4 regions of the Bacillus pumilus genome follow, and region 1 is predicted to be linked to each of the others. Evidence: riboswitches for the same ligand, from Rfam matches in the RefSeq annotation. Region 1 holds a riboswitch; each other region holds the start of a gene.
The links. Region 1 has a riboswitch for S-adenosylmethionine ahead of CKW02_RS05500 (bifunctional homocysteine S-methyltransferase/methylenetetrahydrofolate reductase). Riboswitches for the same ligand answer to the same signal wherever they lie in the genome.

Region 1 (7,979 bases):
CACCCGAATTCTTGCCATATCGATTCCGTCATTGTTTAAGTCGTAGATAACATGCCCATTTTTGATTTGATTGCTCTTGACAAGCTGTTCGCTGAATTGATAGACCACTTCATCGACTTTTTTTACCATGGACGAAATCACCGCTTTTTCAGCGGTGTAGTACTGATCACTATCTACACCAATGGCATATTTGCCCTGCGCTTGCGCTTCTTTTAATACACCGACACCTGTATAGCCAGCTGCGGCATATAAAACGTCTGCTTTCTTTTTGATCATGCCTTTGGCTATTTTACTGCCTTTGTCCGCATCACTAAACGTATTAGCATAGGTGGATAAGATCTTGATGTTCGGATTCACTGATTTGGCGCCTTTTTGGAACCCTTTTTCAAAACGATGGATCAACTCCGCATCGACACCGCCAACAAATCCAATGACATCACTTTTCGTTGTCATTGCAGCAAGTGCGCCCGCTAAATAGCTGCCTTGCTCTTCTTTAAACGTCACGGAGGTCACATTTTTCAGCTCAGATACGGCATCGATGAGCAAAAAGTGCTTCTTCGGATATTTCTTTGCGACTTTTTCTAAGTCTTCTTGCATACTAAAGCCTACCCCGATGACGAGATCATTGCCAGCTTTTACAAGCTCGGTCAGTCCTTTTTCATATGTATCGGTTTCTGCAATTTCTCTATAATCAAATTCAATACCTAGGTCATCACGTGCTTTTTCTAATCCTTTAAACGATGAATCGTTAAATGATTGATCACCAAGACCATCATCTGTGAGCATAACGCCAATATGCTTCGCATTTGATGCTGGTGGTTCCCCTTGTTGATTGCTGCATGCGGCGAGCACCATAAGCACGGCTACCAACAGAAGCAATGAAATTTTCACTTTCATCCAAACACACACTCCTTTTGTCATCCTTACTCCTTTCTTATCGGATTTGAGAGGCGTTGTTTCAATGATTAAGTGAAGGTTTTTCAGCTTTTTTCATGACTTTTTTCACTAAAAAACCCATTATTTATCACAAATATAAAAAAAGGGATAAAACCATGATGATTTTATCCCTTTTTCTTCATTTCAGTGTGATATGAAAACCCATGAGGTTAGGGTTCTCTTTCACGCTGCTCATTTTTTCTCATATGTCCAGCCCTCTTTTTGGTAGACTAGGCCGTTTTTCATCAAATGACCTAATGCTCGTTTAAAGGCTGCCTTGCTCATTTGGAATCGTTCACGGATGTCTTCTGGATCACTTTTGTCTCCATAAGGCATGGCACCATTTCTCGTTCTCATATAGGTTAAAATTTCTTCTGCATCGACAGATAACGCTTCCTGTTTTCTAGGAAGCAGAGAAACGTTCACGGTCCCATCCTCTTTCACTGCAATGACGCGTCCTGTCACGGTCGATCCTAATCTTGGTTCTTCCTTTCGTTCCGTGCGGTGGATAAACCCTCGCACGCCTGTATCTGTCAGCATAAACGAGCCTGTCGCAATTAAGCGATAAATCGTACCAGTGATTTCTTTGTTCATTAAGGTTTCAGGTGCCTCTGTAAACAATTCACTGATCACATCTTCAGTGGCTGGCTTTGCGAACATTCTGCCGTAGCTTGTGACTTTCAGCATACAGTAAAGTTTGTCTCCTTTTTTCGGCCATGCTTCCTCAAAAGGCGGTAGATGTTCTGTTGCAACAAGTGCATCCTTTGAAAGCCCGACATCCACAAATGCGCCCATGTCTTCTAGGACGTCTACGACTTCTACCCAGCCATATGTATGCGCATTGATTGTCGGTATTTTCATCGTCGCAGCTAGTCTTTCTTCATGATCTACGTATAAGTAGACCTCTACTTCATCTTGGTCACCAATATCTTCTGTCATTTCACTGCGGTGCAAGAGGACCGAATCTTCACCATCTGTCAAAAAGTAGCCGTATTCCATCTCGTTCTCTATTTGCAAGGTCAGTTGCTCACCTGGTCTCATGTTCTCTTCCTTCCTATCTGCTCATAAAAGAGCGTTCGTTCATCTTTTGATTCACTTTATTCTACTATACTTCTCCTCACATGAACATCTCTAGTTCTGTTAGCTAAAGTGGTCAAACCGAACGCGATTTATACCGCTGCTGGCAGAACTCTTTGACTCATCTCTTTGATAAAGTTTCTTCTTCTCCACGTTGCATGATAAAATAGACGCAATATCTATCCATGGAGGTCATGTGTTATGGCAAAAGAAAGCTCATTTGACATTGTATCAAAGGTTGAACTGCCTGAGGTGCAAAACGCCGTTCAAGCAGCGCTGAAGGAAATTAAAAACCGTTATGATTTTAAAGGAAGTAAAAGTGATATTTCTCTTGAAAAAGAGGAGCTCGTGCTCATCTCTGATGATGATTTTAAGCTGGAGCAGCTAAAAGATGTACTTGTGTCAAAGCTGATCAAACGAAATGTTCCAACTAAAAACATCGACTACGGAAAAACCGAGCATGCCCTTGGCGGAACCGTACGCCAGCGCGCGAAGCTGATCAGCGGAATTGATCAAGACAACGCCAAAAAGATCAATGCACTCATTAAGCAATCCGGCATCAAAGTGAAGTCACAGTTTCAAGATGACCAAGTGCGTGTAACAGGAAAAAATAAAGATGATTTACAAGAGGTTATTTCACTTATGCGCAAGGCAGATTTACCGATTGACGTTCAATTTATAAATTTTCGATAAATTTCAAATTTTCCATTGATTATTTCCGATTTTTTCGATACAGTGGATGGAAGTTCAATTTATTGACATGTTCATATCGCTTTCTTATCAAGAGAGGCAGAGGGACTGGCCCTGTGAAGCCTCAGCAACCGGTGTAGTAGAAATATATTTTCTATGACCAAGGTGCTAAATCCAGCAAGCAACTGCTTGGAAGATAAGAAGAAGAATTACGATACAGCCAAAAAGTCTTCTTCTTATCAGAAGGCTTTTTTTGTTACATAAAAATAAGGAGGAAACCAATGGGCCTATTACAAGACTTACAAAACCGCGTACTGATTGCTGACGGTGCAATGGGAACACTTTTATACTCTTACGGCATTGACCGCTGCTTTGAAGAATTAAATTTATCGAAAGAAGATGAAGTAAGGCGCGTGCACGAAGCATATGTGCAGGCTGGTGCGGACATCATTCAAACAAATACGTACGGCGCAAATTATATTAAACTATCCCGCTACGGCTTAGAGGAAGAAACAAAGCGCATCAATACAAAGGCGGTACAAATCGCAAAAACAGCCGCCGGCTCTGCTTATGTCCTTGGAACGATCGGCGGCATTCGAACGTTTAACAAAAATGCCTATACAATTGAAGAAATTAAACGAAGCTTTAGAGAGCAGCTGTACATTCTATTAAATGAGCAGCCCGATGGATTATTGCTAGAAACGTATTATGACATGGAAGAAGCGAAGGCCGTTCTCCAAATTGCACGAAAAGAAACGACTCTCCCGATTGTCATGAACGTCTCCATGCATGAACAAGGTGTGTTGCAGGATGGAACACCGCTCAAGGATGGTTTATCTGAATTGTCCTCTCTTGGCGCAGACGTCGTTGGCATCAACTGCCGGCTTGGCCCTTATCATATGATTCAGGCACTCGAAGGCGTTCCAATTTTAGAAAATTCCCATTTATCAGTCTATCCCAACAGCAGTCTTCCCTCTCTTGAAGAAGGCAGACTCGTCTATGATACAGATAACGATTATTTTCGAAAAAGTGCACTTGAATTTAGAAATCAAGGCGCACGTATTATCGGCGGCTGCTGCGGAACAACGCCTCAGCATATTCACGCAATGGCTGAAGCGGTCAAGGATTTAGCCCCGATCACTGAAAAAGAAGTGAAAGTATTAAAAGAAGAAATCATTTCGATTCAAGATCAGCGGACTGAACCAGGTCTTGATGAGCTCGCTACGAAAAAACGGACGATTATTGTAGAGCTTGATCCGCCGAAGAAGCTGAACTTCGAAAAATTCCTCGTCGCGGCAAATGAGTTAAAGAATGCAGGCATTGATGCCTTGACATTAGCCGATAATTCTCTTGCGACCCCGCGCATTAGCAATGTGGCTTGCGGGGCATTATTGAAACAGCAGCTTGATATGCGTTCACTCGTCCATATCACGTGCCGTGATCGTAATTTGATTGGGCTTCAGTCCCATTTGATGGGTCTCGACACCCTTGGTTTAACTGATATTTTAGCCATTACAGGCGACCCTTCTAAGATTGGAGATTTTCCAGGTGCAACGTCGGTTTATGATTTAACCTCCTTTGATTTGATTCGGCTGATTAAGCAGTTTAACGAAGGCCTTTCTTTCTCAGGGAAGCCGCTTGGCAAAAAGACCAATTTTTCAGTAGCTGGCGCGTTTAATCCAAATGTTCGTCACATTGATAAAGCGGTCAAACGTCTTGAGAAAAAAATCGAATACGGTGCTGATTATTTTATTTCACAGCCTGTTTATTCTGAGGAACAGCTTGTGAAAATTCATGAGGAGAGCCGTCATTTAGATAAGCCGATTTATATTGGCGTTATGCCGTTAACAAGCAGCCGAAATGCGGAGTTTATTCATCATGAAATTCCAGGCATCAAATTATCTGATTCCATTCGTGACATTATGGCCAAGGCTGGTGAGGATAAAGAGAAGCAGCGAGCAGAAGGCTTAGCGATTGCCCGCTCTTTATTAGATACAGCCTGCGAATTGTTTAACGGCATTTATTTAATTACCCCTTTCCTTCGATCAGACTTAACAGCAGAACTAACCACCTACATTCATCAGAAAGAAAAGGAGTCAAACACCCATGTCAACTATCACTGAACAGCTTAAGAAACGCATCCTCGTCCTTGATGGTGCAATGGGGACCATGATTCAAAATGCCAATCTCACAGCAGAAGACTTTGGCGGAGAAGAGTATGAGGGCTGTAACGAGTATTTAAATGTGACAGCCCCTCACATCATCCGCGCGATTCATAGAGAATACCTTGAGGCAAGCGCCGACCTCATTGAAACGAATACGTTCGGGGCTACAAAGCTCGTCCTTGACGAATACGGGCTTGGCCACCTTGCCTATGAACTCAATATACGGGCTGCCCAGCTGGCAAAGGACGAAGCTGACCGTTTCTCCACGCCGGAGCAGCCCCGATTTGTTGTAGGTGCGATGGGTCCCACTACGAAAACATTATCTGTGACAGGCGGCACAACCTTCGATGAGCTCGTCAGAAACTATGAAGAGCAGGCCCGCGCCCTGATTGATGGCAAATGTGATGCCCTTCTTTTAGAAACAAGTCAAGACATGCTGAATGTAAAAGCTGGTTTCAAAGGCATTCAGGAAGCCTTCCAGCAGACAGGTATTGAGTTGCCTCTAATGGTATCGGGTACGATTGAACCGATGGGCACTACCCTCGCTGGTCAGGATATTGAAGCCTTTTATATCTCTCTTGAGCATATGAAACCAATGAGTGTCGGCCTGAACTGTGCGACGGGTCCTGAATTCATGACAGACCATATCCGCACGCTCTCCTCCATCGCCAAGTCAGCGGTTAGCTGCTATCCAAATGCTGGTCTACCAGATGAAGAAGGTCAATATCATGAATCCCCTGCTTCACTTGCTAAAAAAATTTCCGCCTTTGCCAAGGAAGGCTGGTTAAATATTGTTGGCGGCTGCTGCGGAACAACACCTGCACATATACAGGCATTGTCAGATGAAGTACGAACGATTCAGCCGCGTCACATTGCGCATGAATCGTCTCAGCATACCGTCTCAGGAATTGAGCCTCTGATATATGAGGAGTCAATGCGCCCTCTTTTTGTAGGAGAACGAACCAACGTGATTGGTTCACGCAAATTCAAACGACTCATTGCGGAACAAAAGTTTGAAGAAGCATCAGAAATTGCTCGTGCACAGGTAAAAAACGGCGCTCACGTGATTGATGTGTGTCTCGCTGATCCAGATCGCGAGGAGGCGGCTGACATGGAAGGCTTTTTACAAGAGGCTATGAAAAAAGTCAAAGCCCCTTTTGTCATTGATTCAACGGATAAACACGTGATCGAAAAAGCGCTCACATATTCCCAAGGGAAAGCCATCATCAATTCCATTAACCTTGAGGATGGCGAAGAACGCTTCGAAGAAATTCTTCCACTTGTGAAGCTATACGGCGGTGCACTTGTTGTCGGCACGATCGATGAAACAGGGATGGCTGTAACAGCAGAACGAAAGCTGGAGATTGCCGTACGCTCTCATGATCTATTAACGAAGAAATATGGCATTCCCGCAAGTGACATCATTTTTGATCCACTTGTCTTTCCAGTAGGCACTGGAGACGAGCAGTATATTGGCGCTGCCGAAGAAACGATCAAAGGCATCAAAATGATCAAGGAAAACCTGCCTGAGTGCTTGACGATTTTAGGCATCAGCAACGTGTCTTTTGGACTCCCGCCTCTTGGGAGAGAAATTTTGAATGCCGTCTACTTGTATCACTGCGTCCAAGCAGGACTTGATTACGCCATCGTGAATACAGAAAAGCTTGAACGCTTCGCTTCCATTCCAAAGGAAGAAATTAAGCTGGCTGAAACACTGCTCTATGAAACAAATGATCAAACCCTTGCTGAATTCACCCAATTTTACCGAGGCAAAAAGAAAACGGAGAAAAAACCAAAGGTCTCCTTATCACTTGATGAAAGGCTAGCACTCTACGTCGTCGAAGGAACAAAAGAAGGACTTATCGATGATTTATCCCTTGCTCTAGAGCAATTTGAATCACCACTTCATATCATCAATGGTCCGTTAATGCAGGGAATGGCTGAGGTTGGACGTCTTTTCAATCAAAACGAACTGATTGTGGCGGAAGTGCTTCAATCGGCAGAGGTCATGAAGGCATCTGTATCGTATCTCGAGCAATATATGGAAAAGCAGCATGCAAACGGAAAAGGTAAGATTCTACTTGCCACTGTAAAAGGAGATGTCCATGATATTGGAAAAAACCTTGTCGACATCATTTTGAGTAATAACGGCTTTCAAGTGGTCGATCTCGGGATCAAGGTGACACCACAAACATTGATCGAAGCTGTGCAAAAGGAAAAGCCAGATATGATTGGATTATCAGGATTGCTTGTGAAGTCAGCCCAGCAAATGGTACTCACCGCTCAGGATTTACAAAAGGCGAATATTTCCGTGCCCATTTTGGTCGGTGGCGCTGCACTTTCTCGGAAATTTACGAAAATGAAGATTTCGCCTCATTATGACGGACCGGTTCTTTACGCAAAAGATGCGATGGACGGCTTATCTTTAGCCAATGAGTTAAAAGCAAATCCTCTTCAGTTTCAAATTAAGCCCGACGAAGAGCCTGTGGCACCTTTCAAAAAGAAAGAAACAAAGCAGCCACAAGCTGTCATTGAATTACTAGAAAAACGTGCGGCACTCCCTGATGCACCTATTTTCACGCCAGAAAATACGGCACGTCATTATGTAAGGGACATCGACCTGCATCATATTATGCCTTATGTAAATGAACAAATGCTCATTGGCCACCACCTTGGGTTAAAAGGAAAGGTCAAAACATTGTTAGCGCAGCAGCATCCAAAAGCATTGGAATTAAAGCAGCTTGTCACAGACCTTCTAAACGAAGGCAGAGAGAAAAACTGGTTTGCCCCTGCATTTGTTTATCAATTTTATCCTGCTAGTTCAAACGGAAATGATCTGCATATTTATGATCCCGAAGCGCCTGACCGTATCATTGAAACATTCCAATTTCCAAGACAGGAGAAGCTTCCGTACCGCTCCATTTCTGATTATGTGCGGGGAAGCGGTGAAAGGGAGAAAGATTATATTGCCTTATTTGCCGTCACAGCCGGAGCGCGTATACGTGAAGTCGCACAGCACTTTAAGCAAGAAGGAGATTATTTAAAAATGCATGCAGTTCAAGCTCTTGCGCTTGAGCTTGCAGAAGGATTAGCCGAAAGAACCCACCAAGT
Region 2 (7,979 bases), 400 kb from region 1:
TAGCGCACCAAGTGAGGCAAGCAGTACACTCATCATGATAAAGATAGAGTAATAGTCCCCTTTTAAGAAAAGACTCACCAGCAAATACGATAGACTAAGTGATAAAAAGGGTGATACTACCCACACTTTCAGCATTTTTTTCACCACATGTTTATGAAAAATATTAGGTCCGCCTTTTGCCATGCCAAGTCCAATGATAGACGAGGAGGTGATTTGGGTAAGTGGAACTGGCAGCCCAAAAATAGAGCTGACGATGACAAGTCCAGCACCGGTACCGGAAAGCAATATCCCTTCGCCCGTTTGATAGCGGGTAATTTTCTTTCCGTTTGTTTCCAGTACTCTTCTACCAAGCAAGAGGGCTCCAATGGCGACGAAGATTCCGCCATAAAGTGTTCCTTGCCCAACTGACAAAACGCCCGCGGCAACAAGTGGACCGACTGCATTTGCCACATTGTTCATACCTGCTGAAAATGCTTCTAAAAATCCACTAAGGATTAAAACAATGGATAAAATGACTGTTCCTTTTTTAGACAGCTTACGTTTAGGGAACATTCTGATGATTTTGACTACAACAAAGGTAAAAAGAAAGGCGACAAGCGGAATGATAACCCAAAATGCCACAATGACTAAAATGGATTTCACATACAATACTTTATATGCGACCGCGACACCAACTACAGCTCCTACTGTCACCTCACTCGTTGATAAAGGGATGGCCATCAGATTCGCTATAAAGAGTGATAATGCAGCAGAACCAATAATAATACAAACAATTTCAAGTGTAATGACGGATTCAGGCATAATTCCAGAGCTAATCGTTTTGACAACCTCACCACCGCCAATAACTGAACCTGCTAAAATCCCAACTGCACATACACTGAGTGCATAGATCGGCTTTCGAATCGCACCTGATCCGTACGCGATGCCCATCGAAGCTGCTGCACCACTCGCGCCAATGTTTAGAGCGAAAAATAAACTAAATAAAATTGCGGCAATTTCCATACACTATGCTCCCTTACTCATGTAATCCGCACTCAGTCTTAGCTGTGCCTGACCATCTGCCAGACCGCAGATCCTCGGCAGTAAATGCTGGCTGTGTACACGGGGCACACCCGATACTTGGATATCCCTGATCATGTAGCGGATTATAAGTAAGTTCCTCTCTAGATGCATATCTCCATATGTCCTTCCACGTCCAGTGGATAAGCGGACATACTTTCACTGATTTGAATTTTTCATCCTTATTTAAAAAGTTCGTCCCTGCTCGCTTAGGAGACTGCTCCCTCCTTAAGCCAGAAAGCCATGCCGGATAGCCAGATAGCGCTTCTTGCAAAGGAATGACCTTACGCATATGACAGCAGCTTTGAGGATCTGTTTTCCATAGTTGATCACCATGCTGCTCGTTTTGCTCCTCAACCGTCAGCTCAGGGGTTTTCAGCACAATATCTAAACCCGGGTATCTTTCCTTTACCGCATCAATTGTGTCGTACGTTTCCTTAAAATGCAGACCTGTATCTAAAAAGACAATTCTTGCATCCTTTTTTACTTTCGCAATCAAATCAATGAGGACGATGCCTTCAATACCAAAACTGCATGCATAAACGAGCTGATCACCATAATGACCGTATGCCCATTTCAGCACAGATAAGGCCCCTTTATACAAATCATCTTCTTGAAATGTAATGGACGGCTCTTGCCAATTTTCATAAGTTAACATTGTTTCTCCCCTTCCGGAGTATCACTACTCTCCGCACTACGTCAACTGAATTTTTTCTGTCTTCTTCCACTTGGATCACTTGACCGTCCTGAACAATCAGTGTAACTAAACTGAATTCATATCCCCAATCAGTTTCTGCATAGGCTTCAATTAAGTCTTCATCCTGCTTTTGCTTCACTTCCCCCTCACCGTTAAAATAAAAAAACTTCCTTTCATTCCGAAAGAAAGATGAGGAAGCTCACGATTTCCTTATCTTTCAAAATAGAATCATTTTGCAGGAAGTAGCACCTTGCAAATTGCAGGTTGCCGGGCTTCATCGGGCCAGTCCCTCCACCTCTCTGGATAAGTGTTTTAATTTGTCTTAAATATTAACACAATTCAAACAAAAGTCAACCCGACTTTATTGATAGGATTAGTTTTTATTTAAATTTGAGTCTATTTTACTATTTTTAACCAAATAAAAAAGCTGTGCGGGTATGCGCAGCTTCATATTGTATTCAGCGTGACAGAAAACCTTTGCAGTCCTGACAAAGAATGCGAGGGTTTGTCTACACGAAGCTATTTAGACGATTTCTTCCATCCAAGATTCAGAGGAAGGATCTTGTCTCCAGCGTTTTAATTTATTCATAGCAGAAGGCTCAATCGCTTTCAGCTCAAGTGCCACGTCTGTCAGGGTGTCATAGTCTGTTAGGGTGACATATGGAATGTTTTTTTCTTGGAATGCTGCCGCAGCTTTTGGCAGACCGTATGTGAAGATCGCGGCAACGCCTAGTACGTCACAGCCCGCTTCTTGAAGAGCAGCGACCACTTCAAGCACACTGCCTCCTGTTGAAATCAGGTCTTCTACGACGACCACCTTTTGGCCTTTTGATACGGCACCTTCAATTTGATTTCCTTTTCCATGTGCTTTTGGCTTACTTCTGACATAACACATCGGGACGTTTAGACGATCTGCTGCTAATGCCGCATGCGGGATGCCTGCTGTTGCAGTACCAGCAATCACCTTCGCTCCCTCAAAATGAGTGAGAATCAACTCTTTAAGACCTTCAGCAATGTCGTGTCTAACTTCTGGATAGGACAAGGTGAGACGGTTGTCACAATAGATCGGTGATTTGATACCGCTTGCCCATGTAAACGGTTCGTCTGGTTTCAATGAGACCGCTTTGATTTGTAATAGGTGTTTAGCAATTTTTGTTTTCATCTGGCAGTCACTCCCACTCTTTCAAAATTTGATGATAGGCTTCCAATGGTTTTTCAGCTTTTGTGATTGACCTTCCGACAACAATTTGTGAAACACCTTGCTCTTTTGCATAATCAGGGGTTGCCACACGCTTTTGATCATCGGTTTGATCATTTAGTAAACGAATCCCTGGCGTAACAGTGAGGAAGTCAGGTGAGATGTGCTCATGAAGAGCTTTGGATTCATGAACAGAGCAAACAACACCGTCTAGTCCACTTTCATGTGCCAATTGACCGTACCGGATGACAGTCTCTTGCAGCGGACGGTCTATGAGTAATTCGCTTCTCATCATGTCTTCAGATGTACTCGTCAGCTGAGTCACTGCAATAATGCCCGGACGTTTTTGCCCAGCAGGCGTTCCGTTTTCAAGCCCTTCTAACGCAGCTTGCATCATCTGTTTCCCGCCAGCAGCATGTACATTGACTAGATCAACGCCAAGTGCGGCAAGCCGGTTCATTGCTTTTTGCACCGTTGTTGGAATGTCATGTAATTTGAGGTCGAGGAAAATGTGACAGTTTTTTTCTTTAATTGCGTCAAGGATGGCAGGTCCTTCTTGGTAAAACAGCTCCATGCCGACCTTCACAAATAATGGTGTCCCTTCAAAGGGTTCTAAAAAGGCGAGCGTCTCCTGCCCTGATGGAAAATCAAGCGCGATGATGGGCAAGTGCTTCATGTTTCCAGCTCCTTCCGATACATTCCTCTACAGATGAATACCCGTAGGCTTCTAATACATTTGGCAGTTCTTCAATGATTTCTGGGCAAATAAATGGGTTCACAAAATTGGCTGTGCCAACAGCTACTGCACTCGCACCTGCTAGTAAAAATTCAAGTACATCTTCAGCATTTTGCACTCCGCCCATTCCGATAATCGGGATAGAAACCGCTTGACTGACCTCATGTACCATGCGCACAGCGACAGGTTTGACCGCAGGGCCTGATAATCCGCCTGTTTTATTGGCAAGAATCGGTTTCCCTGTTTTTAAATCTAAACGCATACCGATTAACGTGTTAATCATCGTGAGTCCATCCGCTCCAGCATATTCAATCGCTTGAGCAATCTCCACAATATTAGCTACGTTAGGAGACAGTTTGACATAGACAGGAACGGAGGACACGTCCTTCACCGCTTTTGTCAATGCTGCTGCCATGTGAGGATCTGTACCAAAAGCAATTCCGCCAGTTTTGACATTCGGACACGAGATATTCAGTTCAAGGGCATGGACATTTTTTGCTTGGCTGATCTGCTTCGCTACTTCAACATAATCATCGACCTGTGAGCCAGCGACGTTTGCAATAATAGGCGTATCAAACTGCTCAAGCCAAGGCAATTCATTTTCCAGCACGCCTTTTAGGCCAGGATTTTGAAGACCGATGGCATTGAGCATCCCGGCACCTGTCTCTGCTACCCTTGGTGTCGGGTTGCCAAATCTCGGTTCTAAGGTTGTGGCTTTGATCATGATACCGCCAAGCACGGATAAGTCGTATAATGAAGCAAATTCTCTCCCGAATCCAAAGCAGCCTGATGCAGGGATAATCGGATTCTTTAAAGATAAGCCTGGTAACTCAACGTTTAGCATGACAACGCCACCTCCTCTGCTTTAAATACAGGTCCGTCCAGACAGACTTTGACGTAAGCTTTTTCGTGCTGATCGGTATGACAGACACATGCAAAGCAAGCACCAATTCCGCAGCCCATTCGTTCTTCCATTGAAATGTAGACAGGCTTATCGGGGTAAGAGTCTTTTAGTGCTTTTAACATAGGGGTCGGCCCGCAGGAAAGCATGACATCAAAGCTCAAATCATTCTCTTCAATGACACTTGTCACGAAGCCCTTTGCGCCGTATGTCCCATCAACTGTTGCGATAAATGTATCTCCGAGTGCTTGGAATTTCTCCTCGTAAAATACATCCTTTTTCGATTGAAAGCCAAGGACATGCTTGACGATGACGCCTTTTTTCGTTAAACGTTTGGACAGCTCATATAAAGGCGGTACTCCAATTCCACCACCGACTAGTAACGCTGTCTGACCTGGCTGAACAACTGAAGGATCGTACCCGTTGCCAAGCGGCCCTAAGACATCGATGGATTCCCCATCCCGCCTTTGGGAAAGAAGCTTTGTGCCCTCTCCCTCTGCGCGATAGATGATGGTTGCTTCTTGCTTCTCGGCATGAATATTGGCAATACTGATCGGTCTTCTCAGCAGCGGTGTCATGGACTCGCTGACCTTGATATGAAGAAATTGTCCAGCCGTTTGAAAGGAGTCCACAAGGTCACCTTTTAATGTCATTTCGTAAATATGATCAGCGATCTCTCGATTTGAGACGACCGTCAAGTATGCTTTTTTCATATCGTTACTGTCACCTCAGCATTCGTTTTCACTTCTGGCATTTCGTCCGCTCTAAATGTCATGCTTTCTAGTACTCTTAAAATCGCTTCTGCTGTATCTAGCGACGTTAAGCAAGCTACGCCATTTTCAACAGCTTCACGTCTGATTCTAAAGCCGTCTCTTGCCGGCTGTTTTCCTTTTGTCAGAGTGTTGATGACAAATTGGGCTTCCCCGTTTCGTATGACATCGAGAAGGTTTTTGCCTTCTTCTCCTATTTTGCCGACAACACTTGATGGGATGGAGGCTTGTTTTAAGTAATTCGCTGTTCCTTCTGTCGCTAAAATATGGTAGCCGATTGAATGGAATCTTCTCGCAATCTCCAGTCCTTCTTCTTTATCCTTGTCAGCAACTGTCAGAAGAACTGTCCCGTCTTTAGGAATTTGAATGCCTGATGCAATTAATCCTTTGTAGAGAGCTTTTTCGATTGTGACATCTTTCCCCATGACTTCACCTGTCGATTTCATTTCAGGTCCGAGTGTAATATCGACTCTTCTTAGTTTTGCAAAAGAGAAGACTGGAACTTTGACGTACACCCCTTCTTGTTCTGTGTGAAGTCCTTCCTCGTAGCCATAGTTTTTGAGTTTTTCTCCTAAAATGACTTTTGTCGCCAGGTTTGCCATCGGGATGCCTGTGATTTTACTTAAGAAAGGAACTGTCCGGCTTGAACGCGGATTCACTTCAAGTACGAACACTTCACCTTTTGAGAGAACAAATTGAATGTTTAGCAGCCCAATAATGTTGAGCCCTTTTGCAAGCTTGATCGTGTATTCTGCGATCTTCGCTTTGATCTCTTCAGACAATGTTTGCGGCGGGTAAACCGCAATCGAGTCACCAGAGTGAACCCCAGCTCTTTCAATGTGTTCCATAATGCCAGGGATCACGACAGTTTCGCCATCAGACACGGCATCTACTTCGATTTCTTTTCCTGTCAAATACTTGTCAATTAAGACTGGGTGCTGCGGATTGACTTTCACTGCATTCTCCATGTAATGAAGAAGCTCGGCTTCTTGATAAACGATTTCCATTGCACGACCGCCTAATACATAGGAAGGGCGGACAAGGACTGGGTAGCCGATCTGATTGGCAATCGCTACAGCTTCCGGCACAGACGTAGCTGTTTTCCCTTTAGGTTGCGGCACGCCGAGTGCTTCTAATGTTTGTTCAAACTTGTCCCTGTTTTCGGCTCGGTCTAGGTCTTCAAGAGATGTGCCGAGAATCTTCACCCCTCTATTTGATAATTCATCTGCTAGGTTGATCGCTGTTTGTCCGCCGAACTGGACAACGACTCCTTCAGGTTGCTCTAGATCGATGATGTGCATCACATCTTCTACAGTGAGTGGTTCAAAGTAGAGCTTGTCCGAAATACTAAAGTCTGTTGAGACCGTTTCAGGGTTGTTGTTAATAATGATTGCTTCATACCCTGCTTGTTTAATTGCCCACACAGAATGAACGGTCGCATAATCAAATTCTACTCCTTGACCGATTCTGATAGGACCTGAGCCTAATACGATGACGCTTTTCTTGTCTGTACGTTCTGATTCATTTTCATCTTCATATGTGCTGTAGAAATATGGCGTCTCGGATTCAAATTCAGCCGCACAAGTATCTACCATTTTGTAAACAGGTACGATGCTTGCTTCTTGTCTTAGCGTATAGACATCCGCTTCATTCATATTCCACTCGCGGCTAATATAGATGTCTGAGAAGCCTTTTTCTTTCGCTTCTTTTAATACGTCTGTATTGCCTTTGTTTTCTTTTAATGTCTTTTCAAAAGCGATGATGCCTTCCAGTTTATGAAGGAAGAAGTAATCAATTTTTGAGAACTCATGTAATTGTTCAACCGTATAGCCTCTTCTAAGTGCCTCAGCGATATAGAATAATCGTTCGTCTCCCGCCTTGATAATCCGCTTTTCAAGCACTTCGTTTGTGATATCTGCTTCATCTTTTAATTCAATGTGGTGCACATCCGCTTCAAGTGAACGAACAGCCTTTAGAAGAGACTCTTCTAATGTACGGCCGATCGCCATCACTTCACCCGTTGCTTTCATTTGCGTACCAAGACGTCTGTTGGCCGATTCGAATTTATCAAACGGCCAGCGCGGAATTTTAGACACAATATAGTCGAGTGCCGGTTCGAAGGCGGCATAGGTTTTACCTGTGACTGGGTTCATCATTTCATCAAGCGTTAAGCCGACAGCAATTTTCGCTGCAAGTTTGGCAATTGGATAACCAGTTGCTTTCGACGCAAGTGCAGAAGAGCGACTCACGCGCGGATTTACTTCGATGATATAGTATTGAAAGCTGTCTGGATCAATTGCCAGCTGTACGTTACATCCGCCTTCAATCCCAAGTGCCCGGATCAGCTTGAGCGACACATTGCGAAGCAGCTGATATTCACGGTCACTTAACGTTTGGCTTGGCGCCACAACGATACTGTCTCCTGTGTGGATACCGACTGGATCAAAGTTTTCCATGTTACAAACAACGATCGCATGATCACCGCTATCACGCATGACTTCATATTCAATTTCTTTAAAGCCTGCAATACTTTTTTCAAGTAAGCATTGTGTGACTGGGCTTAGCTTCAAACCGTTTTCGACGATTTCCTTCAGCTCTTGCTCGTTTGTACAAATTCC
Region 3 (7,979 bases), 1.9 Mb from region 1:
ACAATTGCAATGGCGAAAGTATCCACTTCGGCAGAGGAAGCGCGGGATATGAACATGCTGCGCGCGAGTGACCGAATCAGCATGAACGGAGACCACCTGATCTATGATGCGAAACAACTCGTGCTCTCTCTTGATGAATCGGGTTATCGTGCGCCGCTTACGCAAAAGGTGCCCGTCATGGGAGAAACAGGCTATGCAGCGATGATATTGGCTGCTGAAAATATGAGACTGTCTGGATACATTTCAGAGCATGACATGACCATAGTTAAAAAATTAGCTCATGTTATTTCCGGCGGGAAACTGCCATTTGGAACAGAGGTAGAGGAGCAATACTTATTAGAGCTTGAAAGGGAAGCCTTTTTAAGTCTTGTAGGAGAAGTGAAATCACAAGCACGCATGCAGCACATGCTCGTCAAAGGAAAACCTTTACGTAACTAAGGGGGAGTCAAAATGAGAGAAGCAGTCATTGTCGCTGGCGCGAGAACACCAGTAGGGAAGGCGAAAAAAGGATCGTTAAAACATGTTCGACCTGACGATATGGGCGCGTTGTGTGTAAAAGAAACATTAAAGCGTGCTGGTGATTACGACGGACAGATAGATGATTTGATCATCGGATGTGCAACACCAGAAGCAGAGCAGGGGTTAAATGTGGCTCGGAATATTGGGGCGTTAGCAGGACTTCCGTATACAGTACCTGCCATCACCATCAACCGCTACTGCTCATCTGGTCTTCAGTCAATCGCTTATGCAGGTGAGCGGATTATGCTCGGTCAGGCAGAAACGATCTTAGCTGGAGGAGTCGAATCGATGTCACAGGTGCCGATGATGGGTCATTCCATTCGTCCGAATGCTCAATTGGCAGAACAAGCGCCTGAATACTATATGAGCATGGGGCACACGGCAGAGCAGGTGGCGCAAAAGTATCAGGTCACACGTCAAGATCAGGACGCCTTTGCGGTAAGAAGTCATCAAAAGGCAGCCAAAGCATTACAGGAAGGAAAATTTTCAGATGAAATTGTCTCCGTTGATGTAACAGAGCGGCGGGTAGGGGAGCAATATCAATTAGAAGAACATCAATTTAAGTTTTCACAGGATGAAGGCGTGAGAGCAGGGACAACGGAAGAGATTCTTTCTACTTTGCGTCCGGCTTTCTCGACAAAAGGCACGGTGACCGCAGGAAACTCTTCACAAACAAGTGACGGTGCTGCGTGTGTGATGATGATGGATCGTGAGAAAGCATCCTCACTTTCCCTTCAGCCGCTCGCCAAGTTTCGGGCGTTTGCTGTTGGCGGTGTACCGCCTGAGGTGATGGGAATCGGTCCAATTGAAGCCATTCCGCGTGCGCTGAAAATCGCTGGACTTGAGCTGAAGGATATCGGGCTGTTTGAATTAAACGAAGCGTTTGCCTCTCAGGCCATTCAAGTTATTCGTCATTTAGGGATTGATGAAGAGAAAGTGAATGTCAATGGCGGGGCAATCGCGCTAGGACATCCGCTCGGCTGTACAGGAACAAAACTGACACTGTCACTCATTCATGAAATGAAGCGGCGAAACGAGCAATTTGGCATCGTCACAATGTGTATCGGCGGGGGCATGGGAGCAGCAGGAATTTTTGAATTGATCTAAAGGGGGAAAACAGAATGAAAGCAATGGAAGAGGTAAAAAAGGGTGGAAGCTTCTTAATTGATGAGACGAATTATGAGCATATCTTTACACCAGAGGATTTCTCTGATGAGCATCAAATGATTGGAAAGACAACAGAGGATTATATTTTACAAGACGTTGTTCCATATATAGATCAAATTGAAAACCATGAATTTGAGCATTCTGTCAGGCTTCTCAAAAAGGCTGGAGAGCTTGGGCTGCTAGGAGCTGACGTGCCTGAAGAATTCGGCGGGCTCGGATTAGATAAAATCAGTTCAGCCATTATTACCGAGAAATTTTCCAGAGCAGGGAGCTTCTCGCTTTCCTATGGCGCCCATGTCGGCATTGGGTCTCTGCCAATCGTGCTGTTTGGAAATCAAGCGCAAAAGGAAACATATCTTCCTGGACTCGCTTCTGGAGAAACAATTGCAGCGTACGCCCTCACTGAGCCAGGATCAGGCTCTGACGCCCTTGGAGCAAAGACAACTGCGGTCTTAAATGAAGCCGGAACTCATTATGTGCTGAATGGGGAAAAACAGTGGATCACAAACTCCGCATTTGCCGACGTCTTTGTCGTATATGCGAAAATTGATGGTGAACACTTCTCTGCTTTTATCGTAGAAAAGGATTTTCCAGGTGTCAAAACGGGACCTGAAGAGAAAAAGATGGGCATTAAAGGTTCATCGACAAGAACGTTAATTCTCGAAGATGCTCAAGTGCCGAAGGAGAATTTACTAGGTGAGGCTGGCAGAGGTCATGTCATTGCCTTTAACATTTTGAATATCGGACGCTACAAGCTGGCTGTCGGAACAGTTGGTGCGTCAAAACGTGTCATTCAATTATCGGCAGAATATGCAAACCAACGTAAGCAATTCCAAACGCCAATTTCTCGATTTAGCTTAATTGGTGAAAAAGTAGCCAACATGTCGGCAAAGCTCTATGCGATGGAAAGTGCTGTTTACCGCACAGTCGGATTATTTGAACAGCGCATGGGTCTATTAAGTGAAGAAGAGCAAAAGGATGGCAAACAAATTGCCCAGTCCATTGCAGAATATGCGATTGAATGCTCTCTTTGTAAAGTACTTGGCTCTGAAACTTTAGACTATATAGCGGATGAGGGCGTGCAGATTCACGGCGGATATGGATTCATGCAAGAATACGAGGTCGAAAGAGCCTATCGTGACTCGCGGATTAACCGTATTTTTGAAGGGACTAACGAAATCAACCGTCTGCTTGTACCAGGCACATTCTTGAAGAAAGCGATGAAGGGAGAGCTTCCGCTGCTTCAAAAGGCGCAAACCTTACAGGAAGAGCTCATGATGATGATGCCGGAAGAGCCAGGTGATCAGCCGCTCGATCAAGAAAAATACTTGCTCGCCCATGCGAAAAAGATCGCCTTAATGGTATCTGGAATGGCGGCGATGAAGTATGGAAAAGCATTAGACAAAGAGCAAGAGATTCTTGTGAACATAGCGGATATCGTCAATGAAATTTTTGCTGCTGAATCGGCGATTCTGCGTACTGAAAAGGCAATCGCTGCATCAGGGCTAGATAAGAATACTCAAAAGCTTGCTTACACACAAATTTTCACGCAGGAAGCCTTCTTAAAAATTGAAGCTCATGCAAAAGAATCCTTGATCGCGATGGAAGAAGGAGATGCACTCCGCATGAGTCTGTCAGCTCTTCGCAAACTGACAAGATTCACCCCGATCAATGTCATCGCCAAAAAGCGCGAAGTGGCGAAACGAATCTTTGAAGCAGAGAAATATATCGTATAAGACGGCTGAAAAGGTGCGGGTATCACTCCGCACCTTTTTGTAAGCATACATTTAGGTTTTTAAAATATTTTGTGATAAAATGTTCTCACTACTTGCAGGAGGTGAAAATAGTGGCTTTAGATTTTTATGAATACCCATCTTGCGGTACATGCCGAAAAGCAAAAAAATGGCTGGAAGAACACAATAAAGATATCAACAGCATACATATCGTCGAAGAGACGCCTGATAAAGAAACATTAAAAGCGCTTTACGAAAAAAGTGGCTTAGAGCTGAAGAAGTTCTTTAATACAAGCGGACAGAAATACCGAGAGCTACAGCTGAAAGATCAACTTCCTGCAATGTCAGAAGGCGAGCAGCTAGAATTACTCGCATCTAACGGAATGCTGATCAAGCGCCCGATTACAACAGACGGTAAACGAGTCACAGTTGGATTTAATGAAGATACATTTAAAAGCGTCTGGAAATGATGTAACTTTCATTCAGATTGTGGTATCTTCAATATAGATTGAAAGAAAAGACTGGAGGGGTATTGAATGAGCACACCAAAAGATTTACGTTATTCAGAAGAACATGAATGGGTCAAAGTAGAAGGAGATAAGGTGCGTATCGGTATTACGCATTTTGCTCAATCTGAGCTAGGCGATATCGTGTTCGTTGAGCTTCCTGAAGTAGGAGACAAAATTACAGCGGACGAGCCTTTCGGAAGTGTAGAATCAGTGAAAACAGTTTCTGAGCTTTACGCACCGATCAACGGTACAATCGTCGAAGTGAACGATGAGCTGGATGACAGCCCTGAATTCGTCAACGACTCTCCATACGAAAAAGCATGGATGATCGTGGTAGAGCCAGCTGATACATCTGAAATTGAGAACTTGATGACTGCTGAGCAATATGAAGAAATGACAAAAGAAGACTAATTCACGTGAAATTGGACACTCTACCTTTATGGGGGGGTGTCCAATTTGTCTTTTCAAAAAGAACATGTGGATATAACAGATCATGTCACTGGACGATTCAAAGAAAGCGGCATGGTGCTGTATCATCAAAATGAAGAGATTGGCACGATGATTAGTGAAAACCAATATGAGTTAAAATCAGGTTATTCCTATGAGCAAAATCGTTTTTATCGTCTGACGGATACATTGACCCACGGAACAGAAAAATATGTAGACTGTGATGATGAAAATGGCTGGTGCTAATCACAGATGAGGCTGCAGTGAGCATAAGCTGCAGTCTTTTTAGTGCAAGCGCCCAATCTTTACAACCTGAATGAAAAATTGTAATCTAAGGGAGAAGTGAACAACGTCAAAAGGGCCGGGTGATCGTGATGAATGTAGAGGTAGAAAAGGTCATCATTGTAGAAGGTAAAACAGACAAACAAAAGCTAAAAGAAGTCATAAGTGAACCTGTTACCATCATTTGCACCAATGGCACGATCAGTACATCGAAGCTGGATCAGCTCGTAGACGAATTATTGGGGAAAGACGTTTACATATTAGCAGACAGTGACGATGCAGGCGACAAACTGCGGAAGCAATTTCGAAAAGAATTCCCTGAAGCATTTCATCTTTTTGTCGACAGAACGTACCGCGAAGTGGCCGCTTCACCGTCAGCCCACATTGCATCTATCCTATTAGCTGCAAACATTGATGTTCATTCGAAATATTTATGAGGGTGGACGTATATGAAAGAGATTGAAGAACACGAATTCAAGGAGATAAAGGACGATTTATTTCTTTTATACTTATATACACCGTTTTGCGGAACATGTCAGCTGGCAAAGAAAATGCTGGCTGTCGTAGACACCATGCAGCCGGATGTACCTTTTTATGAAAATAACTTAAACTACTCACCAGGCTTTGCGAAGGCTTTTGAGATCGAAAGCGTTCCTTGCTTTCTACTGTTTAAAAAAGGTGAGCTGGTGCAAAAAGGCTATGCCTTTCACTCCGTACCATATCTTCATGAAATGATTGAAACCGCTAAATAAAGCGGTTTTTTGTCATATTTCAAGCAATTCATCTGAAAATTTGTCGAGTTATTTATAAAGGACAAGCGAATGTTTGTAGAGAAATGTTATGTATAACCAAATGACAGGGAGGTTATACATGTGGAAAAAGTGAAAACCCATGGAAACACAGGGCAGCGATTATTGCTAAAACCGCTGCTCTCATCATCATCCTTGAAGATTACATTTGAGGCGGAAACTGACTCTTGTACATTGATTGTGGATGAGCGTGGTGAAGTGAAGAAACTACCTGCAATTGAGTTATCGGATCTCATCTTTTATGGTGAGAGAAAAGAAATACTTCAATTATTAGATGGAGATATGTCCTTACAGCAGTTAATTAGCAGGGGACAAGTGAAAGTAAAAGGGTCATTCCGTGCGCTCCTAAGACTAGAGGCGGTACTTTGGCTGACGAACGGTTTTTTTCGAAAAATGATAACTTAGTCGTTTACTTGGAAATTAGCGATTTACAGCGTTGACATATCTCGGGTGGCATGATATTCTACGTTAGTAAAAACATGAACATCACATAAAACAACATATTTTCTCTTATTAAGAGAGGTGGAGGGACGTGCCCTATGAAACCCGGCAACCGTCAGCATAGCTGAAATTGGTGCCAATTCACTCAAAGTCGCAACGCTTTGAAAGATGAGAGAAAGGCGTATTTGAAATAAAAGGCCTTTCTGCTTGCGTTGCAGTTAGGTCTTTTTTACTGATCTGGCAACAGGCTAGAGTCATGACAGCACGAAGAATAAATGAACGTATGTGATGGCAACCTATAGATTCAGCAAGAAAGCAGGTGAGCAGACTGTGATCCATTTACAGAATGTATCAAAAACGTACTACTCAAAAAGTGGAAATGTTGACGCAGTAAAAGACGTCAACTTAGATATTGATAAAGGTGAAATATTCGGAATTATCGGGTATAGCGGTGCCGGAAAAAGCTCGCTTATTCGCCTATTAAACGGTCTGGAGCTGCCAACAGAAGGAATTGTTGAAGTGGCAGGCAACCGGATCAATGAAGTATCGAATGCGAAACTTCGGAAAGCAAGACAAGAAATCAGCATGATTTTCCAGCACTTTAACCTACTTTGGTCAAGAACAGTGAGACAAAATATTATGTTCCCGCTTGAGATCGCAGGTGTACCTACATCGAAACGGAGAGAGCGTGCGAATGAACTGATTAAATTAGTCGGTTTAGAAGGAAAAGAAAATGCGTATCCGTCTCAGCTTAGCGGCGGACAAAAGCAGCGTGTGGGGATTGCGAGAGCATTAGCAAATGATCCAAAGGTTCTTCTTTGTGACGAAGCAACATCAGCGCTTGATCCGCAAACAACGGATTCTATCCTTGATCTTTTAGCGGATATCAATAAACGTTTAGGGCTGACAATTGTGCTCATCACACACGAAATGCACGTCATTCGCAAAATTTGTCATCGCGTCGCGGTCATGGAAAATGGACGCATTGTCGAAGAAGGCGAAGTATTACGCGTCTTCAGACAGCCGAAGGAAGAGATGACGAAGCGATTTGTACAGCAGCTTGCTGAACCAGAGGAAGCGAAAGAAACAATCGAACACGTCTTAGAGCGAGTAAAAGAAGGTCAGGTCGTACGGTTGTCCTTTATTGGCGATTCTGCCGAGCAACCGCTCATCACTGAAATCATTCGATCCTTCAAGGTCGATGTAAACATCCTTCAAGGAAAGATTTCTCAAACGCAGGAAGGCGCGTTTGGAACACTCTTTATCCATATTAATGGAGAAGAGACCGAGGTTGAAAAAGCCATCGCCTATATCCAAAGTAAACAGGTTGAAATTGAGGTGATGACACATGTTTGAGAAATGGTTTCCGAACGTTGACCTAGATGTGATTTGGAATGCAACGGGTGAAACGGTGTACATGACACTCATTTCATTGGCATTTGCTTTTGCAATCGGGATTATCCTAGGACTCCTGCTCTTCCTTACAGGAAAAGGCGGTCTTTGGGAAAATAAACCGATCAATGCTGTCATCGGTGCAGTCGTCAACATTTTCAGATCGATTCCTTTTATCATCTTAATTATTCTTTTATTAGGGTTCACGAAATTCTTAATGCATACAATTCTAGGTCCAAATGCAGCACTCCCTGCCCTTGTCATTGGGTCAGCTCCATTCTATGCACGTCTTGTCGAAATTGCACTGCGTGAGGTAGACAAAGGAGTCATTGAAGCAGCACGGTCAATGGGAGCGAAAACGTCGACCATCATTTTCAAAGTATTGCTGCCAGAATCATTGCCAGCCCTCATTTCAGGTATTACCGTAACAGCGATTGCTTTAATTGGCTCAACTGCGATTGCAGGTGCAATTGGAGCAGGCGGACTTGGTGACCTTGCTTATGTGGAAGGATACCAATCTGGTAATACAGATGTCACACTTGTAGCTACTGTGTTTATTCTCATCATCGTCTTTATTATTCAAATAATCGGTGATTTGATTACAAATAAAATTGATAAACGTTAAGGGAGGATTTATTCATGAAGAAATTGATTTTAAGTGCACTATTTCTAGCATTTGC
Region 4 (7,979 bases), 1.3 Mb from region 1:
ACTCTATGATCTCCCGTATTAACCAGCTTGTAATCATTGATGTACTATACGTCGCCGCTGTTTTAGAACTAGGATCAGATGCCATTGAAAACGTGAAACAATCTCGATTAGCCGTAGCTAAAAATAAAACATGAACGCAAAAGGCCGGAGCTGATTCCGGTCTTTTTTTGTGACTTTTCTCATATTTTCCGTTGACACGTTCCTATCACGTCATGTACATTAAATGAACAATAGTTTATTTCCTACTATTAAAACAAAAATATAGTATATATACTAACAAAAGAAAAAGAAAGCGCTTTTTATAAGGGTTTTCTATATAGGAGGCGTTCAATGTGACAAAGAAAATTGGATTCATTGGATTAGGTATTATGGGAAAGCCTATGGCACTCAATCTATTAAAAGCCGGTCATACTGTGACTGTTTTCGATCTAAATGAGGAAGCGATTCGAGCGTTACAAGAAGCCGGAGCAAAAGGTGCTGTTTCAGCAGCTGATGCCGCTTCTGAAAGCGATATCATCATCACAATGCTTCCTAAAGGAGAGCATGTAGAGGCAGTTGTTGCAGGTGATCATGGCATTTTAACTACAGCTAAACCTGGCACTGTTGTCGTAGATATGAGCTCAATTTCCCCTGTTACTTCTAGAGCTTTAGCTGCTCTTACAAAACAGCATCAGGTGGAATTTATCGACGCACCTGTCAGCGGCGGAGAACCGAAGGCAATAGACGGAACACTTGCCATCATGGCTGGCGGCGAAGAAACCATCTTTGAGCAAGTGAAGGATGTCCTGCTTGCGATGGGCACAGAAGTTGTATTAGTTGGCACAAATGGAAGCGGAACAACAGCGAAGCTCGCCAATCAAATCATCGTCAACTTAAATATTGCCGCTATGTCCGAGGCGCTCGTTCTTGCCGCTAAATCGGGCATTGCCATTGACAAAATGTATGAAGCCATTCGCGGCGGGCTGGCAGGAAGTGCCGTTCTCGATGCAAAGGTCCCTCTCATCTTAGAACGAAACTTTGAACCAGGCGGACGTATCGACATCAACTTAAAGGATTTAACCAATGTGATGGAAACTGCTCATGATATCGGCGTTCCTCTCCCGCTTTCTAGCCAGCTGCTTGAAATCTTCCACGCCCTCAAAGCGGACGGAAAATCTGGGCTTGACCATGGCGGCATCGTTCAATATTACGAAAAAATGGCTCATGTCGAAGTGAAGAAAGGATGAGATGGTCATGAAGAAAAGCACTGACATACTGAATGCCATTCCGAAAGCGGATGCAAAGATCATTCAATCAGCACACGAACAAGCACTGAACAGCTTTCATCATAAAGTCATTGTATTAGATGATGATCCAACAGGGATTCAAACCGTACATAGCGTCTCTGTTTTCACCGATTGGTCAGAAGAAAGCATCGAAGCCGGTTTTCTTGAAGACAGCCGCATGTTCTTTATTTTGACCAATTCTCGCAGCATGACAGAGAAGGAAACGACTGCTGTGCACGAAACAATCGCTTCAACAATTGTGAAGGTAGCGGAACGGGTTGATCAGAATTTCATTATTGTCAGCCGAGGAGATTCCACTCTTCGTGGACACTTTCCTCTGGAAACTGAAGTACTCAGAACCACGATTGAACAACAAAGCTCCCGCCAATTCGATGGAGAAATCCTTCTTCCTTTTTTCCAAGAAGGTGGACGATTGACGATCAACAATATTCATTACGTCCAAGAAGGACACGAATTAATTCCTGCTGGTGAAACAGAATTTGCACGAGATCGCACATTCGGCTTTCAATCATCTCATCTCGGAGAATGGATTGAAGAAAAGTCAGACGGTTCGTTCACGAAAGAGAACACCACCTACATTTCGTTAGATGATCTACGGGCTTTACGAATTGATCAAATAAAAAAACAGCTCATGAGTGTGACCGATTTTAAAAAGGTGGTTGTAAACGCTGTGGACTATGACGATGTCAAAGTCTTTGTCACCGCTCTCATTAAGGCCATTCAAGCAGGAAAGCAACTCATGTTCAGAAGTGCGGCGGCACTTACAAAAGTTCTTGGCGGTATAGAGGATCGTGCCTTATTAACAAGACATGACTTGATACAAGAACAAAGCCCGCACGGTGGTCTCATTATGATTGGTTCTCATGTGAAGAAGACAACAGATCAATTAAAAGCGCTTCAACAAAATAAAGAGGTAGCTTTTATTGAGTTTAATACACATCTCGTGCTGGAGCCTGAACTATTTCATCAAGAAATTGACCGCGTGATTCAGCAAACTGAGGCATTATTAGCATCTGGTCAATCTGTGGCGGTTTATACAAGAAGAGAACGGCTTGATCTTGGGGATGATCGTCAGGAGGAAGAATTAAAGCTCTCTGTAAAGATTAGTGATGCTGTGACAAGCATTGTCCAGCGTCTCACAATTCGCCCTAAGTATCTCATTGCCAAAGGTGGCATTACCTCCAGTGATATTGGAACTAGAGGACTTCACGTGAAACGCGCAACTGTGGCAGGGCAGATCAGACCAGGCATTCCCGTTTGGCAAACAGGCGAAGATAGTAAATTCCCTTTCATGTCTTATGTGATTTTCCCGGGAAATGTTGGTTCAAGGGATACGTTAAAAGAAGCTGTAGACATACTTGAAGGATAAAGCATAGGGGGCGTTTTCGCGCTCCCTTATGCACCACAAAGGAGGAAAGATCATGTCGTTAGTGTTTATCGGACTTGGCGTTTTATTATTGCTTTTACTCATGGTTGTCTTTAAGTTAAACGCTTTCATATCTTTGATTATTGTTTCTTTAATTGTTGCTGTTTTAGAAGGAATGTCTCCGCTTGAAGCGATTGCTTCCGTCGAAAAAGGACTCGGCAGTACGCTCGGGCACCTCGCACTTGTTCTCGGTTTTGGGGCGATGCTTGGTAAATTGATGGCTGATTCTGGCGGAGCTCAGCGTATTGCGATGACACTCATTGACCGATTCGGTATTGGAAAAATTCAATGGGCAACGATGCTGACGGGATTTGTGATCGGAATTGCTCTATTTTATGAAACCGGATTCATTATCTTAATTCCACTAGTCTTTACGATCGCACAAGCTGCAAGACTACCTGTGCTTTATGTGGGTATGCCGCTCGTCGCTGCACTCATCACCACACATGGCTTCCTCCCTCCTCACCCAGGGCCGACTGCCATTGCAAATGTATTTCAAGCAAACATGGGACAAACCTTATTAGTTGGGATTATTTTAGCGATTCCTGCTGTTTTAATAGGCGGACTTCTCTTTACGAAACTATTTAAAAAAGATCAGTTGCACGCACATATTCCAAAGAACTTATTTAATCCAAAGGAATTTACAGAAGAAGAAATGCCAAGCTTCGGCATTAGCATTTTCACCGCTGTTTTGCCTGTATTGCTCATGACATTCAGAGCAGTTTTAGAAATTTTCTTCCCGTCCTCCCCATTACTGCCAACCGCTGAGTTTTTAGGTGAACCGGCGATTGCACTGTTAATCTCCGTGCTCCTTGCTATCTACACGTTTGGACTTGGCAGAGGCAAGAGCATGCAGGATGTGATGAAATCGATCACAGATTCTATCGGTTCTATTGCCATGATTTTATTAATTATTGCAGGTGGCGGCGCCTTTAAACAGGTGCTCATTGATAGCGGGGTTGATCAATACATTGCAGGAATCATGCAAGGAAGCACGCTTTCTCCACTGCTTCTCACATGGCTGATTGCTGCGGTCCTTCGTGTATCTTTAGGATCAGCCACCGTCGCCGGTCTCACAGCGGCTGGCATTTCTGCTCCTTTGATTGGATTGACAGGTGTGAGCCCAGAATTAATGGTGATCGCAACAGGTGCCGGCAGTATTACGTTCTCTCACGTGAATGATGCGGGTTTCTGGATTTACAAAGAATACTTTAACCTGTCCATGGCCCAAACCTTTAAAACGTGGACATTGATGGTGACCGTTCTTTCACTTGTCGGACTAGCGGGTGTTCTCGTCGCTGATTTGTTCATGTAGAAAATTAACTGTAAAAACCATTGACTTTCTCTCGGAAAAGTTGAATAATTATGTTTATTAAGAAAATTGAATCAAAGGTAACCTTATTAAGAGTGGTGGAGGGACTGGCCCTGTGAAACCCGGCAACCGCTGTTCCTCGGAACAGAATGGTGCTAATTCCTTAAGCAAGCAGATGCTTGTTTGAAGATAAGGCAGAGTTCTCTCAGTATATGATGCTCTTCCTTATCCAAGGAAGAGCTTTTTTATTTGATTTTTAACCTTTAGAAAGAAGGGATTCAGCATGACACAAGTACAAACCATTGGAAAGAAAACAACGAAACCGCCATTTCGCGCAGATCAAGTAGGCAGTTTACTTCGTTCAGAACGTATCAAGGAAGCACGCAAGCAAAAAGCAGACGGCACACTGACAGCAGAGCAGCTCCGACAAATTGAAAATGAAGAAATCACTCGTATTGTTGAGAAGCAAAAGGAAATTGGATTAGAGGTTGTCACAGATGGCGAATTCAGACGTGCTTGGTGGCATTTTGACTTTCTTGAGGGGCTCGATGGGGTCGAAGGATTTGAAGCGGATCAAGGTATTCAATTCCACAATACGACGACAAAAGCACGGGGCATCAAAGTAACGGGCAAAATTGATTTTACAGATCATCCAATGCTGGAGGATTATCGATTCCTTCACAGCATCGCTGGGGATCATACGGCTAAAATGACGATTCCAAGTCCGAATATGCTCTTTTTCCGTGGAAAGCTTGAAGAAGGAGTATACGACAGCCTAGAGGCATTCCACCATGATGTGGCACAGGCGTATAAGAAGGCCATCCGTGCTTTTTATGATGCAGGCTGCCGCTACTTGCAGCTGGATGATACAGCATGGGCCGTGTTCTTTTCTGAAAAAGGGCATGAACAAATCAAAGCCTTTGGCCGAGAAGAAGATGAACTGCGTGAGTCATTTGCGAAAACAATCAATGAAGCAGTTGCCGATCGTCCAGAGGATTTGGTGATCACTATGCACATTTGCCGTGGTAACTTTAAATCGACGTGGGCAGCTGAAGGCGGTTATGAAGCAGCGGCAGAAACGATTTTTGACGGCTTAGATCTGGATGGTCTCTTTTTAGAATTCGACGACGATCGTTCTGGCGGTTTTGAACCCCTTCGCTATGTGAAGAACCCAAACCTCCAAATCGTACTAGGGCTTGTCACTTCAAAATATGGTGAGCTTGAGCCTGCTGAACAGATTAAAAAACGAATCAAGGAAGCAGCTCAATACGTTGACATTAACCAGATTTGCTTGAGTCCGCAATGCGGGTTCGCCTCAACGGAGGAAGGCAATTTGTTAACAGAAGAGCAGCAATGGGAAAAGCTTCGTCATGTGATTGAGATTGCAGATCAAGTGTGGACTTCATAGTCCCCTTGACGAAAAAAAGACAAACCGCAGTATGAACGGTTTGTCTTTTTTCTTTTATGCATCTAAATGATTACCATTTGTCGCAATCACTTGTTTATACCAATCGAAGCTTTTCTTTTTCTTTCTATCTAATGTACCTTTTCCTTCGTTATCACGGTCGACATAAATGAAGCCGTAGCGTTTTTTCATTTCAGCTGTTGATGCGCTGACAAGGTCAATTGGGCCCCAGCTTGTATAACCCATCAAGTCTACTCCGTCTGCAATGGCTTCTCTCGCCTCTAGCAAATGGCTTCTGAGGTAATCAATTCGGTAATCGTCTTGAATGGAACCGTCTTCTTCTACTTGATCGACAGCTCCCAATCCATTTTCTACGATAAACAATGGTTTTTGGTAGCGGTCATATAGTTGGTTTAGTGTTGTACGAAGTCCTTTTGGATCAATTTGCCAGCCCCAATCACTTGCTTCTAGATAAGGGTTTTTCACGCCTTCAAATAGGTTACCACCAGTCACTTGTCCAAGAATCTCTGGATCTGTACTTGTCACAAAGCTCATGTAATAGCTGAAGCCAATATAGTCCACTGTATGGTTTCTTAGGATGTCTTCATCACCATCTTGGATCTCAATATGAATTCCATTTTCGCGGAAGTATCGTTTCATGTAACCTGGGTAGTAGCCTCTTGCCTGTACATCTGAGAAGAACAATGTTTTACGATCTTGATCAATCGCTGCAAACATATCTTCTGGTCTTGAGCTGTACGGATAAGTTGTCATCGCTGCGATCATACAGCCGATTTTCGCATCAGGAATGATTTCGTGTCCTGCTTTGACAGCTAAAGCACTTGCAACAAATTGGTGATGCGCTGCTTGATATTGAATGCTTTTCTCGTCTTCGCCCTCTTCAAATACAAGTCCGCCACCAGTGAAAGGCGCATGTAACACGACGTTGATTTCATTAAAGGTCATCCAATATTTCACTTTGTCTTTATAGCGAGTAAACAACGTTTTCGCGTATGTTTCATAAAGATCGACAAGCTTACGGTTTCTCCAACCACCGTAGTTTTTCACAAGTGCAAGCGGCATTTCATAATGAGAAATCGTGACAACTGGTTCAATTCCATACTTATGCAGTTCATCAAATACTCTGTCATAAAAAGCAAGACCTGCTTCATTTGGTTCAGCATCGTCGCCATTTGGGAAAATACGTGGCCAAGAAATGGATAGTCTGAAGCATTTGAATCCCATTTCTGCAAAGAGTGCAATATCTTCTTTATAACGATGGTAGAAGTCAATCGCATCATGATATAAGTTCAAGTCTTTCATTGATTCATCGAATGGATGCATAATACCGTGCGGTGATACATCAGCTGTCGATAAGCCTTTTCCATCTTTATTATAAGCACCTTCAATTTGGTTGCCTGCAACAGCGCCGCCCCATAAGAAACCTTTAGGAAATGTTTTTTCTAACTTGTTCATGTTGAATGCCCTCCTCGTTTTCTTCTACACTGACTGTGAGCAGTGTCTCTTGTACTGAAATCGTGCCTTCTGTTTTCGCATCAACTTGTGCAAAATCGTTTGTGTTGGTCACAATAATTGGTGTGGTGACATCATAGCCTTCTTGCTGAATGCCCTCGATATCAAATTCAACGAGCACATCTCCTGCTTGAACAAGATCACCTGACTCTACATGACTTGTGAAATGCTTTCCGCCAAGCTTCACCGTATCAATTCCAACATGTATGAGAAGCTCTGTGCCTTGGTCACTCTTTAAGCCAATGGCATGCTTCGTTTGGAAAATGGTTTCAACCTTGCCATTGAATGGTGCTACTACACGTCCAACTGTTGGGACAATGGCTGTACCTTTACCCATGATTTCATTTGAGAATGTTGCATCATTTACTTGATTTAGCGGCTTTAGTTGACCTTCAAGCGGGCTTTGTACCACTTCATTTTGAAGTGCTGCTGTGTCTTTCTTTTCTTCTGGTTTGTCTGCTTTTGTATCATCTTTCACTGGTACATCTTTGAATCCTAGAACAAGTGTCATGATGGTTGCTACAACAAAACCGATGACTAATCCAATGATGGAGTAGACAAATGTTGGGCCAATGAATGTTGGGAGACCCGGGAGACCTGCTGATCCAGATATCACATATGATTTTACTTTAAAGATCGACATGAACACGCCGCCTGCTGCTGCACCAATAAGGGCTGCAAGGAACGGTTTTTTCAATCGCATGTTCACACCATACATAGCAGGTTCAGTAATACCCATTAATGCAGTGATACTTGTAGACATCGCCAATGATTTGAATGTTTTGTTTTTTGATCTTAAGAAGACACCGAATGCTGCGCCTGCTTGTGCCATATTTGCTACAAACATCATTGGAAGAATGAAGTCAAAACCGTTTAACGTAATATTGTTGATCATGATTGGAAGTAGTGCATAGTGCATACCCGTAATGATCAATGGTGACATGAAGCCGCCGATCAAGAATCCAGCCAAAATACCTGCATGTTTGAACAATAAATCAATTCCACCTGAAAGGCCAT

Region 2: another riboswitch for S-adenosylmethionine. It lies ahead of CKW02_RS07635 (DUF2292 domain-containing protein); the one in region 1 lies ahead of CKW02_RS05500 (bifunctional homocysteine S-methyltransferase/methylenetetrahydrofolate reductase).
Region 3: another riboswitch for S-adenosylmethionine. It lies ahead of CKW02_RS16185 (methionine ABC transporter ATP-binding protein); the one in region 1 lies ahead of CKW02_RS05500 (bifunctional homocysteine S-methyltransferase/methylenetetrahydrofolate reductase).
Region 4: another riboswitch for S-adenosylmethionine. It lies ahead of CKW02_RS19200 (5-methyltetrahydropteroyltriglutamate--homocysteine S-methyltransferase); the one in region 1 lies ahead of CKW02_RS05500 (bifunctional homocysteine S-methyltransferase/methylenetetrahydrofolate reductase).

What each region holds. Positions count from the first base shown of each region.
Region 1 covers NZ_LT906438.1:1,108,238-1,116,216, reverse strand. The annotation lists gene CKW02_RS05515 (BMP family lipoprotein) at 1-897, opposite strand, end outside; gene CKW02_RS05510 (CvfB family protein) at 1,129-1,977, opposite strand; gene CKW02_RS05505 (YajQ family cyclic di-GMP-binding protein) at 2,215-2,706, shown strand; SAM riboswitch class I at 2,788-2,906, shown strand; gene CKW02_RS05500 (bifunctional homocysteine S-methyltransferase/methylenetetrahydrofolate reductase) at 2,985-4,826, shown strand; gene metH (methionine synthase) at 4,810-7,979, shown strand, end outside.
Region 2 covers NZ_LT906438.1:1,509,947-1,517,925, reverse strand. The annotation lists gene CKW02_RS07645 (sulfate permease) at 1-1,002, opposite strand, end outside; gene CKW02_RS07640 (phosphoadenylyl-sulfate reductase) at 1,016-1,717, opposite strand; gene CKW02_RS07635 (DUF2292 domain-containing protein) at 1,704-1,895, opposite strand; SAM riboswitch class I at 1,964-2,066, opposite strand; gene pyrE (orotate phosphoribosyltransferase) at 2,280-2,918, opposite strand; gene pyrF (orotidine-5'-phosphate decarboxylase) at 2,926-3,630, opposite strand; gene CKW02_RS07620 (dihydroorotate dehydrogenase) at 3,602-4,534, opposite strand; gene CKW02_RS07615 (dihydroorotate dehydrogenase electron transfer subunit) at 4,528-5,304, opposite strand; gene carB (carbamoyl-phosphate synthase (glutamine-hydrolyzing) large subunit) at 5,301-7,979, opposite strand, start outside.
Region 3 covers NZ_LT906438.1:3,073,346-3,081,324, reverse strand. The annotation lists gene CKW02_RS16230 (3-hydroxyacyl-CoA dehydrogenase/enoyl-CoA hydratase family protein) at 1-438, shown strand, start outside; gene CKW02_RS16225 (acetyl-CoA C-acetyltransferase) at 451-1,626, shown strand; gene CKW02_RS16220 (acyl-CoA dehydrogenase FadE) at 1,641-3,422, shown strand; gene CKW02_RS16215 (arsenate reductase family protein) at 3,533-3,889, shown strand; gene gcvH (glycine cleavage system protein GcvH) at 3,956-4,339, shown strand; gene CKW02_RS16205 (YusG family protein) at 4,385-4,621, shown strand; gene CKW02_RS16200 (toprim domain-containing protein) at 4,750-5,094, shown strand; gene CKW02_RS16195 (thioredoxin family protein) at 5,107-5,409, shown strand; gene CKW02_RS16190 (SCP2 sterol-binding domain-containing protein) at 5,530-5,871, shown strand; SAM riboswitch class I at 5,974-6,082, shown strand; gene CKW02_RS16185 (methionine ABC transporter ATP-binding protein) at 6,238-7,263, shown strand; gene CKW02_RS16180 (methionine ABC transporter permease) at 7,256-7,924, shown strand; gene metQ (methionine ABC transporter substrate-binding lipoprotein MetQ) at 7,939-7,979, shown strand, end outside.
Region 4 covers NZ_LT906438.1:3,664,272-3,672,250, forward strand. The annotation lists gene CKW02_RS19180 (MurR/RpiR family transcriptional regulator) at 1-134, shown strand, start outside; gene garR (2-hydroxy-3-oxopropionate reductase) at 333-1,226, shown strand; gene CKW02_RS19190 (four-carbon acid sugar kinase family protein) at 1,234-2,655, shown strand; gene CKW02_RS19195 (gluconate:H+ symporter) at 2,708-4,027, shown strand; SAM riboswitch class I at 4,108-4,220, shown strand; gene CKW02_RS19200 (5-methyltetrahydropteroyltriglutamate--homocysteine S-methyltransferase) at 4,308-5,432, shown strand; gene CKW02_RS19205 (aryl-phospho-beta-d-glucosidase) at 5,487-6,905, opposite strand; gene CKW02_RS19210 (beta-glucoside-specific PTS transporter subunit IIABC) at 6,877-7,979, opposite strand, start outside.